DNA from 4 places in the Rhodococcus sp. 4CII genome. Region 4 is predicted to be linked to each of the others. Evidence: riboswitches for the same ligand, from Rfam matches in the RefSeq annotation. Region 4 holds a riboswitch; each other region holds the start of a gene.
The links. Region 4 has a riboswitch for thiamine pyrophosphate ahead of H0B43_RS24495 (3-oxoacyl-ACP reductase). Riboswitches for the same ligand answer to the same signal wherever they lie in the genome.
Positions count from the first base shown of each region.

Region 1: it holds a riboswitch for thiamine pyrophosphate, as region 4 does, so the genes downstream of both, thiO (glycine oxidase ThiO) here and H0B43_RS24495 (3-oxoacyl-ACP reductase) in region 4, are expected to answer to the same signal.
Region 2: it holds a riboswitch for thiamine pyrophosphate, as region 4 does, so the genes downstream of both, H0B43_RS28625 (TenA family protein) here and H0B43_RS24495 (3-oxoacyl-ACP reductase) in region 4, are expected to answer to the same signal.
Region 3: it holds a riboswitch for thiamine pyrophosphate, as region 4 does, so the genes downstream of both, thiC (phosphomethylpyrimidine synthase ThiC) here and H0B43_RS24495 (3-oxoacyl-ACP reductase) in region 4, are expected to answer to the same signal.

Region 1 covers NZ_JACCFE010000002.1:5,403,207-5,406,406, forward strand. Annotated here, with positions in the region: gene H0B43_RS25675 (hypothetical protein) at 1-173, opposite strand, end outside; gene H0B43_RS25680 (NUDIX hydrolase) at 299-1,057, shown strand; gene thiE (thiamine phosphate synthase) at 1,058-1,756, opposite strand; TPP riboswitch at 1,781-1,893, shown strand; gene thiO (glycine oxidase ThiO) at 1,891-2,958, shown strand; gene thiS (sulfur carrier protein ThiS) at 2,962-3,186, shown strand; gene H0B43_RS25700 (thiazole synthase) at 3,179-3,200, shown strand, end outside.
Region 2 covers NZ_JACCFE010000002.1:6,022,593-6,025,792, reverse strand. Annotated here, with positions in the region: gene H0B43_RS28630 (carboxylesterase/lipase family protein) at 1-1,223, opposite strand, end outside; TPP riboswitch at 1,330-1,425, shown strand; gene H0B43_RS28625 (TenA family protein) at 1,419-2,141, shown strand; gene H0B43_RS28620 (ABC transporter substrate-binding protein) at 2,126-3,166, shown strand; gene H0B43_RS28615 (ABC transporter permease) at 3,144-3,200, shown strand, end outside.
Region 3 covers NZ_JACCFE010000002.1:5,411,971-5,415,170, reverse strand. Annotated here, with positions in the region: gene H0B43_RS25740 (GNAT family N-acetyltransferase) at 58-420, opposite strand; gene H0B43_RS25735 (GNAT family N-acetyltransferase) at 522-896, opposite strand; TPP riboswitch at 1,030-1,137, shown strand; gene thiC (phosphomethylpyrimidine synthase ThiC) at 1,130-2,776, shown strand; gene thiD (bifunctional hydroxymethylpyrimidine kinase/phosphomethylpyrimidine kinase) at 2,787-3,200, shown strand, end outside.
Region 4 covers NZ_JACCFE010000002.1:5,136,231-5,139,430, forward strand. Annotated here, with positions in the region: gene H0B43_RS24480 (oxidoreductase) at 1-690, shown strand, start outside; gene H0B43_RS24485 (organic hydroperoxide resistance protein) at 710-1,132, opposite strand; gene H0B43_RS24490 (MarR family winged helix-turn-helix transcriptional regulator) at 1,135-1,587, opposite strand; TPP riboswitch at 1,661-1,764, shown strand; gene H0B43_RS24495 (3-oxoacyl-ACP reductase) at 1,814-2,578, shown strand; gene H0B43_RS24500 (LLM class flavin-dependent oxidoreductase) at 2,580-3,200, shown strand, end outside.

The DNA of each region.
Region 1 (3,200 bases), 270 kb from region 4:
GCGCCGAGCGCGGTGAGTTTGGCGGGAGTCGACGCGAGGAACGCGCGCAGTTCCTTGCGGCGCGCCACCGCGGGGTCGACGTCGTCGTCCGCGGCGGCAGACAATGCGCGGCTGCCGTGGGGTTCGATCGACGGTGCCTCACGCAGAACCACCTCGCACCCCTCCCGTGTCACGGCCGCACCTTGGTGGGGAGCATATAAGCAGCAGTCGGTTCCCGGCTGCCGACGGGCAGTTCCGGGAGAAACCGTTAGTGTGAGAGAACTGCAGGGTGACCCATCAGGTCGGACAGGGGTAGTCGATGCGTGGTGACGGTGACGGCTGGGCAACCGGGCCGGACGGCAGTCGTCATTGGGGCAAGCACGGTGCGGCCGGGTTGTTGCTGCGGGCGCCGCTGCCGGACGAGACGCCGGCCGTGCTGCTGCAGCACCGGGCTGCGTGGAGCCACCAGGGTGGGACGTGGGCGTTGCCCGGCGGCGCCCGGGACAGTCACGAGACCACCACCCACGCCGCGGTTCGTGAGGCGCACGAGGAAGCAGGCATCGACAGCGCGGCCATCCGCGTCCGCACCGAGGTCGTCACCATGGAGGCGGCGAGCGGCTGGAGTTACACCACCGTGATCGCCGACGCCGAGCGCCCGCTGCCGACGGTCCCGAACGGGGAGAGCACCGAACTGCGCTGGGTACGGGAGGCAGACGTCGCCGGCCTGCCCCTGCACCCCGGATTCGAAGCGGGATGGCCGCGACTGCGGACCACCGAGGTGCGACTGCTGTTCGCGAGGTACGACGTGCTGGGAGAGCGCGGTGCGTTGCCGCAGCTGTCGAAGGCGCTGCCCCGCACGGTGCGCCTGCCCGACGGCATGTACGGGTGGCTGCCGCGCATCGAAGTGCTCGAGTCGGCGGACACGGTCGGCCTGCTCGCCGAACCGGTCGGCCACGGCACCACGCTGGGCACGGTCACGGCGGTCGTCGCCACCGACCCCGAGCTGGTCGAACAGTTGCCGGCCACCGTCGTCGTCCTGACGCCGGCGACTGTGCTGGGCTGGCTGGATCAGCCGTAACTAGGCGTTCTGCTGCAGGAGGGCCGACAGCGAGCGCGCGGCGGCCTGCGGGTCGCGGGCCTCGGTGATCGCGCGTACGACCACGATGCGGGTCGCCCCGGCGGCGAGGATCTCCGGTACGCGGGCCTCGTCGATGCCGCCGATCGCGAACCACGGGCGGTTGGTCGCGGAGTCTGCGGTCGAACGCACGAGATCGATGCCCGACGCGGTCCGGCCGGGTTTGGTGGGTGTGGCCCACACCGGCCCGGTGCAGAAGTAGTCGACGCCGTCCTCGATGGCCGCGAGGCTGGCCTGCGCGCGGCTGTGGGTGGAGCGGCCGATCAGCACGTCGGACCCGACGACGGTCCGCGCGTACGGAACGGGCAGGTCACCCTGACCGAGGTGCAGCACGTCCGCCCCGGCCGCCAGCGCCATGTCGGCGCGGTCGTTCACCGCGAGCAGCGCGCCGTGCCGCCTGGCCGCGGCCGCGAGCACCGACAGCGCCGCGAGTTCGTCCCGGGCGTCCATCGTGCCGAACTTTTTCTCGCCGGCCGAGCCCTTGTCCCGGAGCTGGATGATGTCGACGCCACCGGACAGCGCGGCTTCGGCGAACTGCGCCAGGTCGCCCTTCTCGCGCCTGGCGTCGGTGCACAGGTACAAGCGCGCCGCTCCGAGGCGGCGCCGACGGTCCGTGAGGTTGCTGTGGTGCGTGGTGGTCACGGCATGACGGTAGCCTCTACGGTGAAAGTGCAACACGGGAGTCCCGGGGAACGTGGGGCTGAGAGGGGCTCACGCCGAGCCCGACCGTCATACCTGACCCGGATCATGCCGGCGCAGGAAGTGAGGTGGAGTCAATGGCGAGATCGGTGTCCGTCGTCGGAGGCGGAGTGATCGGCCTGTCCATTGCGTGGCGCGCAGCCCGCAACGGCTGGTCGGTGCGGCTGTACGACCCGTCGATCGGTTCGGGGGCGTCCTGGGTGGCGGGCGGAATGCTCGCCCCGTTGTCCGAGGGCTGGCCAGGTGAGGAGAGCGTCCTCGAACTGGGGAGCGCATCGCTAGATCGGTGGCCCGAATTCGGGAAGGAACTCGAGGCCGGGGCCGGGGTCGACCTGTTCACGTCGGAGAGTTCGCTCACCGTCGCTCTGGACGGTGCGGACGCCGAGGACCTGCGGACCATCGCGGAATGGGTGGGTGCGCAGGGGCGGGATCTGCAGATCCTGAACCGCGCCGAGGTCCGGGCACTCGAACCGATGCTGGGCCGCGGAGTCCGGTTGGGGCTCTTGGCCGTCGACGAACTGGCTGTCGACAACCGGCTGCTGCTGCAGGCGTTGCGGCGCTGCGCCGTGGACGCGGGAGCGGAGCTGATCGGTGAGGCCGTGCAGAGCATCGACCGGCTCGAGACGGACCAGATCGTGGTCACCGCCGGCATCGCGTCGCCGGCCCTGTGGCCGGGACTTCCGGTCCGGCCGGTGAAGGGTGAGATTTTGCGGTTGCGTGCCCGTCCCGGGGTGACCCCTGCGCCGGGACGCACCATCCGTGGCAGCGTCCACGGCCGGCCCGCGTATCTGGTGCCGCGCGCCGACGGCATCGTCGTCGGAGCCACCCAGTACGAATCGGGCAACGACACGCAGGTCACGGTGGCGGGTGTCCGCGACCTGATCGCGGACGCCGAGGCGCTGATGCCGGCGATCGGCGAGTACGAACTGCGCGAGGCCTCGGCGGGTCTGCGCCCGATGACCCCGGACAATTTGCCTCTGATCGGCCGGGTGTCCGATCGTGTGGTGGTGGCGACGGGGCACGGCCGCAACGGCATCCTGCTCACTCCGGTGACCGCCGACGCGACGGTGGCACTGTTGGAGGGCTCGGCACTGGTCGAGGCGAAAGCCGCCGACCCCGAACGTTTCGAAAAGGTAGCGAGGTAAGAGATGAGTGAGCAGCAAGTAGTGGTGCCGATCGGCATCAGCGTCAACGGTGAGGACCACGAGTTCACGGAACCACTGACCGTCGCCGGGCTGCTGGAGGCGCTGAACCTGCCGTCCAAAGGCATCGCAGTGGCGGTGAACGGCGCGGTGTTCCCGCGCGCCCGGTGGGACGAACTGGTGGTCCGGGGCTGGGAGATCGAGATCCTCACGGCGGTGCAGGGTGGCTGACGCGACTGTCGGCC
Region 2 (3,200 bases), 890 kb from region 4:
GCCTGATCGAACCGGTACATCCAGGTCGGCGAGTGCCTGCTGTGCGCGTCGGCCACCCACAGGGCGGGCATCCGGAACGCGGCGTCGCGGGACATCGCGAGTGCGCCCTTCGGTTTCCCGCGGTCCGGGTACGCCGACAGGATGTCGGCGAGGCGGGCCGCGGGCAGTTCCGGGTGATCGGTCGCGATCGCCCGCAGCATCTCCTGCACCGAATCCGACGTGACCGGCAGCAGAGGCGATTTCATGAACTTGAAGATCGACGACTCGTCCTTGTTGGAACCGATGATGAGCGGGATGCGGTGGGAGAAGCCCTTCTGGAACGCGGCCACCGGGTAGCGCGGCAGGAAGTCGCGATCCACCACCGGCGCCATCGCCAGCGTGCCGGGGATCTTGACGGGGACCTCGTTGACGAGGGTGTCGCTGGCCTCGATGATCGTGCGGTACGGCAGCCGCAGCAGCGTGTCGATCTGCCCCGGCGCCACGTCGAGGATGTCGAGGAACTGCTTCCCGACGGTGGCGGCCCGCTCACCACCGTAGACGGACGTCGCGGGTGGGCTCTGGGCGATCGCGCGGTGGAACAGCCCCTCCGCGCTCGGACACGTCATCAGGGTGGTGATCGACCCGGCCCCGGACGACTCCCCGAACACCGTCACCTCGTCCGGGTCGCCGCCGAACGACCCGATGTTCTCGCGCACCCACTCGAGGGCCGCGACCTGGTCGCGCAGCCCGCAGTTGGTCTCGAACACCCGCCCGGCGGTCGAGAACGACGACAGGTCGAGGAACCCGAGCGCTCCCACCCGGTAGTTGAAGGAGACCAGCACGACGTCGCCGAGGGTGGACAGGACGCGCCCGTTGTAGATGCCCTGCGCCGCGGTTCCCAGGCAGTACGCGCCGCCGTGGATCCACACCATCACCGGCCGCGGGGTGCCGTCCGGTCGCGGCGCCCACACGTTCACCGACAGGCAGTCCTCGTCCATCTCGAGTCCGGCGTCGATCGGGACGGCGGTGCCGTGCCCCTGCGGCGCCATCGGGCCGAAGTCGGCGCAGTCGCGCACACCCTCCCACGGCGCGGGCGGGACCGGCGCGCGGAACCGCAGGTCGCCGACGGGGGCCGCGGCGAACGGGATGCCCTTCCATGCGTAGACGTCGCCCTCGGGGTAGCCGCGCACCTCGCCGTCCCGGGCACGGACGACGAGCGTGTCGCCGGACTTCTCGACATCCACGGACGAATCTCCTCACGCAGCGCGTACCGGGAATCTCAGGCCAAACTACCAACGATGAGCAGGCAGGGCCTTTCCTTCGCGGGCACGGGCGGTGCTAGGGTCGGCTTGTTCTGACACGGGGTGCTCCGCACGGGCGGGGCTGAGAACACACCCGGGAACCTGCTCAGGTAATGCTGACGAAGGGATGTCAACGTTGTGAATAGCTCTGTCCAAGATGCTGCCGGCGCCGGCCAGCACGCCCGATTCACGGACCACTTGTGGGACCGGACGAAGGTGCTGCGCGAAGCGATCGACGAACTCGAGTTTCTGCGCCGCCTCGGTGACGGCACGCTGCCGCTGGACGTGTTCCGCACGTACATCGAGCAGGATTTCCTGTACCTGACCGGCTACGCGAAGGCGCTGTCGCTGGTGGCCGCGCACGCGCCCGGTCCCGTCGAGGCCGGCTTCTGGGCGGGTTCGGCAGCCGAGGCCGCCACCGTCGAGGCAACCCTGCACCAGAATCTGCTGACCAGCGGACGGCTCCCCGCGTCGGACGCGGAGCCTCAGCATTCGCAGGCCTGCCTCGGATACATCTCGTACCTGACCGCCGTGGCGGCCACGGAACCGTACGCCGTGGCCGCGGCCGCGGTGCTGCCCTGCTTCTGGATCTACGCGGACGTGGGACGCCGGCTCGCGGCGAGCGCCCGTGACGTGCTCTCCGCCGACCCGTCGCACCCCTATGCGCAGTGGGTGACCACGTACGACGCGGAGGAGTTCCACGCCGCCGTCGCCCGGGCCCGCGAACTGGTGGACGCCGCCGCCGAGGCCGCGACCGATGCCCAGCGTGAGGAGATGGTGGAGGCGTTCGTGATCGCCAGCCGCTACGAACTCATGTTCTGGGACACCGCACTCAACGAGCAGGAATGGCCGGCGTCGTGACACTCTTCTCTCGCACCAAGCGCGCTGCGACCGCAGCCGTCATCCTGGTCTCCGCCCTGTCGATGCTCACCGGCTGCGCGGGTGACTCGCAGTCGGACGACACCATCCGGTTCGCACTCGACTGGACCCCGAACACCAACCACACCGGTCTGTTCGTCGCGCAGCAGCAGGGCTATTTCGCGGACGCCGGACTCGACGTGCAGATACTGCCGTACAACGACACCTCCCCCGACACCCTGGTCGATGCCGGAAACGCGGAGTTCGGGGTGAGCTTCCAGAGTTCCGCGACGTTCTCGAAGGCCGCGGGCGCGCAGACCACGTCGGTCCTGGCCCCACTGCAACACTGGGCGACGGGCATCGCGGTGAAGGCGGATCGCGCCGACATCACCCGCCCCCGGGATCTTGACGGCAAGATCTACGCCGGTTTCGCGGACCCGGACGGCGAGGAGACGCTGAAGCAGATCATCCGGAACGACGGCGGCAAGGGCGAATTCACCACCGTCACGCTGGGCACGTCGGCGTACGAGGCCGTCTACTCCGGCACCGCCGACTTCACCGTGTCGTTCTTCGGCTGGGAAGGAATCGAGGCCGAGCACCAGGGCACGCCGATGCGCTACTTCCACTACACCGACTACGGCTTCCCCGACGCGTACGCGCTGATCATCGAGGGCAACGAACAGTGGATGGCCGACCATCCCGAGCAGGCCCGCAAGTTCGTCCAGGCCCTGCAGCGCGGCTACCAGTTCGCCGCCGACCAGCCGGATCAGGCGGCGCAGATCCTGATCGACGCCAACCCCGGCGCGTTTCCGGACGAACCCCTCGTCAAGGAGAGCCAGCAGATGTTGTCGTCCGAATACATGAAGGACAGTGCCGGCAAGGTCGGAACCCAGACGGCCGAGAAGTGGGCGGGATACTCCGGTTTCCTGTTCCAGCACGGCCTGCTCACCGGCCCCGACGGGGCACCGCTGACCACGGAACCCGACTGGTCGACGTATTTCACCAATGAGTACCTCGCTCAGCCCTGACACCAGTCTCGGCACTCCGGCCCCGGGCACGTCC
Region 3 (3,200 bases), 280 kb from region 4:
CAGAGCAGTATTCACAGCGACGTCGCAGAAATCAAGAGCAGTGCTCTCACAGAAGTTCTACTCGACCGCCAGAATGTCCAGATGCTCCGGATTCGATGCCAGGTAGCGCTGGACGTATGTGCAGATGGGACGCACTCTCCAGCCACGATTGCGCGCCCAGCCCAGAGCCTCGGCCACTAAGATCGCGGCCAGCCCGCGGCCACCGAAATCTTCTTTGACGACGGTATGCATGAACGCGACCACCTCGCCCGGTTCGGACGTGCAACCGGGGATGTCGTCGCCGTCCCGGTAGCCGAGAATGCCGACCAACTCGTCACCCAGCCACAGATCGAATCGTTCGTGGGCGGGGTTGTCGAGCACGCGGGCGTCGGTGGCCGCGACGTAACTCGGCGACGCGGAACCGTTCGAAATGTGATTCATGCCACTCATGGAATCAGCAAGATGACGTCGTCATCAGCCGAATCGCCGGTCCCGGAACCGTTTCGTTGTAGTCGGGTTGCCGCTTCACGGCGCGCGCACGGTCAGCGCTCCACCGGGACGATGAGGTCGCGGTATTCGGGATGCGCCGACACGAAGCGCTGCACGTACGTGCACACGGGCCGAATCTTCCATCCGTACCCCCGGGCGAGATCGAGCGAGCGGCCCACCATGAGCGCGGCCAGCCCACGGTGACCGAAATCCTCCACGATCACCGTGTGCATGAACGAGACCACCGGCGCCTGCCGCCCCTTACCCTTCGAACCCGGCGGCCGGGCTGCGGCCGCCCCCGCTCCGGGCGGCGTCTCCGCGAGGTCGAAATACCCGAGAATCCCGACCAGATCACCGCTCAGCCGGAGTTCGAACCGGTTCTGATCGGCATTGTCGATCACGTCCACAACCTGCGCGTCCGTCAGCATGGCTATCTCCTGGGGGTATGTGTCGTAATCGAAATGTGATGTTCATCACCCTTTATACCGATGGTCGGAAGCGCTGTCCAAGTTTCCCCCGAATGTGTGCCCGCAGAGATCTCGGTTACAGTCTCCGGGACAACTACACATCCACGGGGGCTCGCACCAGCGGGCTGAGAGGACGGCTAGGGCCGTCGACCGTCGAACCTGTCCGGGTAATGCCGGCGTAGGGAGCATCATCGATGAGCAAAACTGTATCTACAGCCACGTCCGTCACCACTGGGCCGATCGAGGGCAGCACCAAGCACTACCTGCCGTCGGGCGACGACGTCCGGGTGCCGGTGCGCCGTGTGCACCTCACCAACGGTGAACACCTCGACGTCTACGACACGTCGGGTCCGTACACCGACGCGGACGCCACCATCGACCTGGAGGCGGGACTGCCGCATCTGCGCGCGCCGTGGATCGCCGACCGGGAGGGCACTCAGGTCGACGCGGCCCGAGCCGGCACCGTCACCCCGGAAATGCGGTATTGCGCTGCACGCGAGGGTGTTTCACCGGAGACGGTGCGCGCCGAGGTGGCCGCGGGTAGGGCCGTGATCCCGGCCAACCGCAGGCACCCCGAACTCGAGCCGATGGTCATCGGGAAGGCCTTCGCGGTCAAGATCAACGCGAACATCGGCAACAGCGCGGTGACGTCGTCGATCGCGGAGGAGGTCGAGAAGATGGTGTGGGCGACCCGGTGGGGCGCCGACACGATCATGGACCTGTCCACCGGCAAGAACATTCACGAGACCCGGGAGTGGATCCTGCGCAACTCGCCCGTGCCGGTCGGCACGGTGCCGATCTATCAGGCGCTCGAGAAGGTGAACGGAGACCCCACCGCGCTCACGTGGGAGATGTACCGCGACACCGTGATCGAGCAGTGCGAGCAGGGTGTCGACTACATGACGGTCCACGCCGGAGTCCTGCTCCGCTACATCCCGCTCACCGCGAAACGCGTGACCGGCATCGTCTCGCGCGGTGGCTCGATCATGGCGGCCTGGTGCCTGGCCCATCATCGGGAATCGTTCCTGTACACCCATTTCGACGAATTGTGTGAGATCCTGCACCGCTACGACGTCACGTTCTCCCTCGGCGACGGACTGCGCCCCGGTTCCATCGCCGACGCCAACGACGACGCTCAGTTCGCCGAACTCCGCACTCTCGGCGAACTGACGAAGATCGCGAAATCACATGGCGTGCAGGTGATGATCGAAGGACCCGGACACGTGCCGATGCACAAGATCGTCGAGAACGTGCGGCTCGAGGAAGAACTGTGCGAGGAGGCGCCGTTCTACACGCTCGGACCGCTCGCCACCGACATCGCGCCGGCGTACGACCACATCACGTCCGCGATCGGCGCGGCGATGATCGCGCAGGCCGGCACCGCAATGCTCTGTTACGTCACCCCGAAGGAGCACCTGGGACTGCCGAACCGCGACGACGTCAAGATCGGCGTCATCACGTACAAGATCGCGGCCCACGCCGCGGACCTGGCGAAGCAGCATCCGCGCGCCCAGGAGCGGGACGACGCGCTGTCCAAGGCCCGGTTCGAGTTCCGCTGGCACGACCAGTTCGCGCTGTCCCTCGATCCGGACACCGCGCGCGAGTTCCACGACGAAACCCTGCCCGCGGAGCCGGCGAAGAGCGCGCATTTCTGTTCGATGTGCGGTCCGAAATTCTGCTCGATGCGGATCTCCGCCGATGTGCGCGAGTACGCGCAGCAACACGGGCTCGATACGATCGAGGCCATCGAGGCGGGCATGGCCGAGAAGTCGAGCGAGTTCGTCGACGCAGGTGGACGCGTGTATCTGCCCGTCGAATCCGTCACCTCCGAGAATCGGTAAGGTCCCTGTCGTGAAGCTGCTGCCCCTGACCCCCGACGGCCAGACCCCCGTCCGCGTCCTCACCATCGCCGGCACCGATTCCGGTGGTGGCGCCGGAATCCAGGCGGACTCGCGGACGATGGCCCTGTGCGGCGTCCACGCGTGCGTCGCGGTCGCTGCGGTGACGGTGCAGAACTCGGTGGGCGTCAGCGGTTTCCACGAGATTCCGCCGGAGACGGTGGCCGCGCAGGTGCGGTGCGTCGTCGACGACATCGGGGTCGGGGCAGCGAAGACGGGCATGCTGGCGTCGACGGCGATCATCGAGGCCGTCGCCGCCGTGTGCACCGAGGTCGGGATCGGGCGCGACCAACCGGTCCCGCTGGTCGTCGACCCGGTGTGCGCGTCTATGCACGGAGATCCGCTCCTGCACGCCGAGGCACTGGAC
Region 4 (3,200 bases):
GTGCGCCGTCTCGATCTCGCCGATCTCGCTTCCGTGCGGGAGTTCGCGGCGGGCATCGATGCCGTCGACGTGCTGGTGAACAACGCCGGCGTGATGGCGGTGCCGCAGCGCAGGACCGCCGACGGATTCGAAATGCAGATCGGCACGAACCATCTCGGGCACTTCGCGTTGACCGGGCTGCTGCTCGGCAAGATCACCGATCGGGTCGCCACGATGTCGAGTGCGGCGCATCAGGCGGGAACGATCCACCTCGACGACCTCAACTGGGAACACCGCAAGTACAACCGCTGGAGCGCGTACGGACAGTCGAAGCTCGCGAATCTGCTGTTCACGTACGAATTGCAGCGCAGGCTCGCCGCCGCGAAATCACGAGTCAAGGCGGTCGCCGCGCATCCCGGGTACGCCTCGACAAATCTGCAGGCGCACACCGAGTCCGTGCAGGACAAACTGATGGCGGTCGGTAACCGGATCTTCGCGCAGTCCGCGGAGATGGGGGCGCTGCCGATGCTGTACGCCGCGACCGCTCCCGACGTGATCGGCGGAAGTTACATCGGGCCGGACGGACTGTTCGAGCAGCGCGGCCACCCGAAAGTGGTGGGCTCCAACAAGAAGTCGCGGGACGAGCAGACCGCCGGGGCGCTGTGGTCCCTGTCGGAGAACCTGACGGGCGTCGAGTACAAGTTCGGGTGACCCGACGCCCGCGCAGGTGTCAGTCTTCGGTGACCTCGAGGGTGACGTCGATGTTGCCGCGGGTGGCGTTGGAATACGGGCACACCTGGTGCGCCTTCTCGGTCAGCTCGAGCGCTTGTGCCCGCGGCACGTGGGGAAGCGAGACCTCGAGGGTGACGGCGAGCCCGAATCCGCCGCCGTCCGTGGAGCCGATGCCGACACGGGCGCCGACGGCCGAGTCGACGACGTTCGCCTTCTCCTGACGGGCAACCAACTGGAGTGCGGAGTGGAAGCACGCCGCGTATCCGGCGGCGAACAGCTGCTCGGGGTTGGTGCCGTCGCCGGACCCACCCATCTCGGTGGGGATGGCCAGGTTCAGGTCGAGCCGGCCGTCCGACGTGCGCGCGCGGCCGTTGCGGCCTTCTCCGGTGGCAAGGGCTTCGGCGGTGTACACGATCTTCATGGTTACTTCTCTCCTGTAGGGGTGGGGAAACTGTGGAGCGATTCGGTGAGCCTCGACAGGGTGTCGCGGAGGGCGACGAGTTCGTCGACGTCCATTCCCGTCGAGTGAGCGAGCTGTGCGGGGATGCTCTCCGCGGCGGCGCGGAGACCCGCACCCTTCTCGGTGAGGTAGATCCCGACGCGGCGCTCGTCGGCCGACGAGCGCCGGCGTTCGACCAGGCCCAGGGCGTCGAGCCGCTTGAGGAGTGGCGACAGAGTGCCGGTGTCGAGGTCCAGGGCGTCGCAGATCTCGCGCACTCCGCGGCCGTCCTGTTCCCAGAGCACCAGCAGCACGAGGTACTGCGGGTAGGTCACTCCCAGCGAGTCGAGCATCGACCGGTATCTCGCCGTCATGGCCCGCGATGCCGAGTACAACGCGAAGCACACCTGGCGGTCGAGGGCGAGGTTGTCGGTCACCACCTAATGGTTGCACACAACTAGGTTGTGCACAACCATAATGGCCGGAACGGTGACTGGGCTTACACTGTTCGCCAGTGACACGGGGTGCTGCTCGGCGAGAGCCGGGCGGCTGAGAACACACCCGTCGAACCTGAACTGGGTAATGCCGGCGAAGGGATGTCGCGGAGACGGCCGTATTCGCCGCTTCGAATATCTCGTCGCCGACCGAACGGAAGGTGGCAGCATGCAGCTCGACAAGCAGATCGTCCTGGTGACCGGTGGTGGACGGGGCCTCGGCGCCGCCGTCGTGCGGTCGTTCGCGGCGCAGAACGCGCGGGTGATCGTGAACTACCGGAACAGCCGGGAGGCGGCCGAGGATCTCGCGGCTTCCCTGGGCGCAGACCGTGCGGTCGCGCTCCGGGCCGACGTCACGGATGCCGGACAGGTCGCCGCGCTGTTCGCCGCAGCCGAGGCGCACTTCGGCTCACCGGTGACCACGGTGATCAACAACGCGCTCGCCGACTTCTCCTTCAACGGCGACGCACGCGACAAGGCGGACGTCATCACGTGGGATGCGTTCGACGCGCAGTTGCGTGGCAGTGTGAAGGCGACCCTGCACACCACGCAGGCCGCGCTGCCGGGCATGCGTTCGCTCGGGTTCGGCCGGATCGTGAACATCGGGACCAACCTGTTCCAGAACCCCGTCGTCCCGTACCACGACTACACGGCCGCCAAGGCCGCGGCGCTGTCACTGACCCGCACCCTCGCCGCCGACCTCGGACCGGACGGCATCACCGTCAACATGGTCTCGGGCGGGCTGCTCCGCACCACCGACGCGAGTGCCGCTACTCCCGACGAGGTGTTCGACCTCATCGCGGCGAGCACGCCGCTGCAGCGGGTCACCACCCCGGACGAGTTCGCCGACGCGGTGCTGTTCTTCGCGTCCCCGTGGTCGCGTGCGGTGACCGGCCAGAACCTCGTCGTCGACGGTGGACTGGTCAAGGACTGACATGAGCGACACGAGGCAACTGCACTTCAACGCCTTCCTCTACAGTTGCGGCCACCACGGCGCGGCGTGGCGGCACCCCGCCTCGCAGGTGGAGCGACTCTGCGACATCACCTATTACGAGGAACTGGCGCAGACCGCGGAGCGGGGCTGCCTCGACGCGGTGTTCTTCGCCGACGGACATTCGGTGCGCGACCCCGCGACCGGGGGCATGTGGTTCCTCGAACCGCTCACCGCGCTGTCCGCGATGGCGCGGGCCACCGAGCGGGTTGGGCTGGTGACGACGGTGTCCACCACGTTCTACACCCCGTTCCACGCCGCCCGGATGCTGGCGTCGCTCGACCACATCAGTGGCGGCCGCGCCGGCTGGAACGTGGTGACGTCGATGTTCGACGCCGAGGCGCGCAATCACGCACTCGAGGAGATGCCGCCGCACGACGAGCGTTATTCGCGCGCTGCGGAATTCGTCGACGTGGCACTCGCACTGTGGGATTCGTGGGAGCCCGACGCGCTGGTGCTCGACCGGGACGGTGCCTTTGCGGATCCGGCGAAGGTGCGTCCGGTCGAGCACCGGGGCAAGCATTTCCTGGTGGACGGCCCGCTCACCGTGCCGCACTCGCCGCAG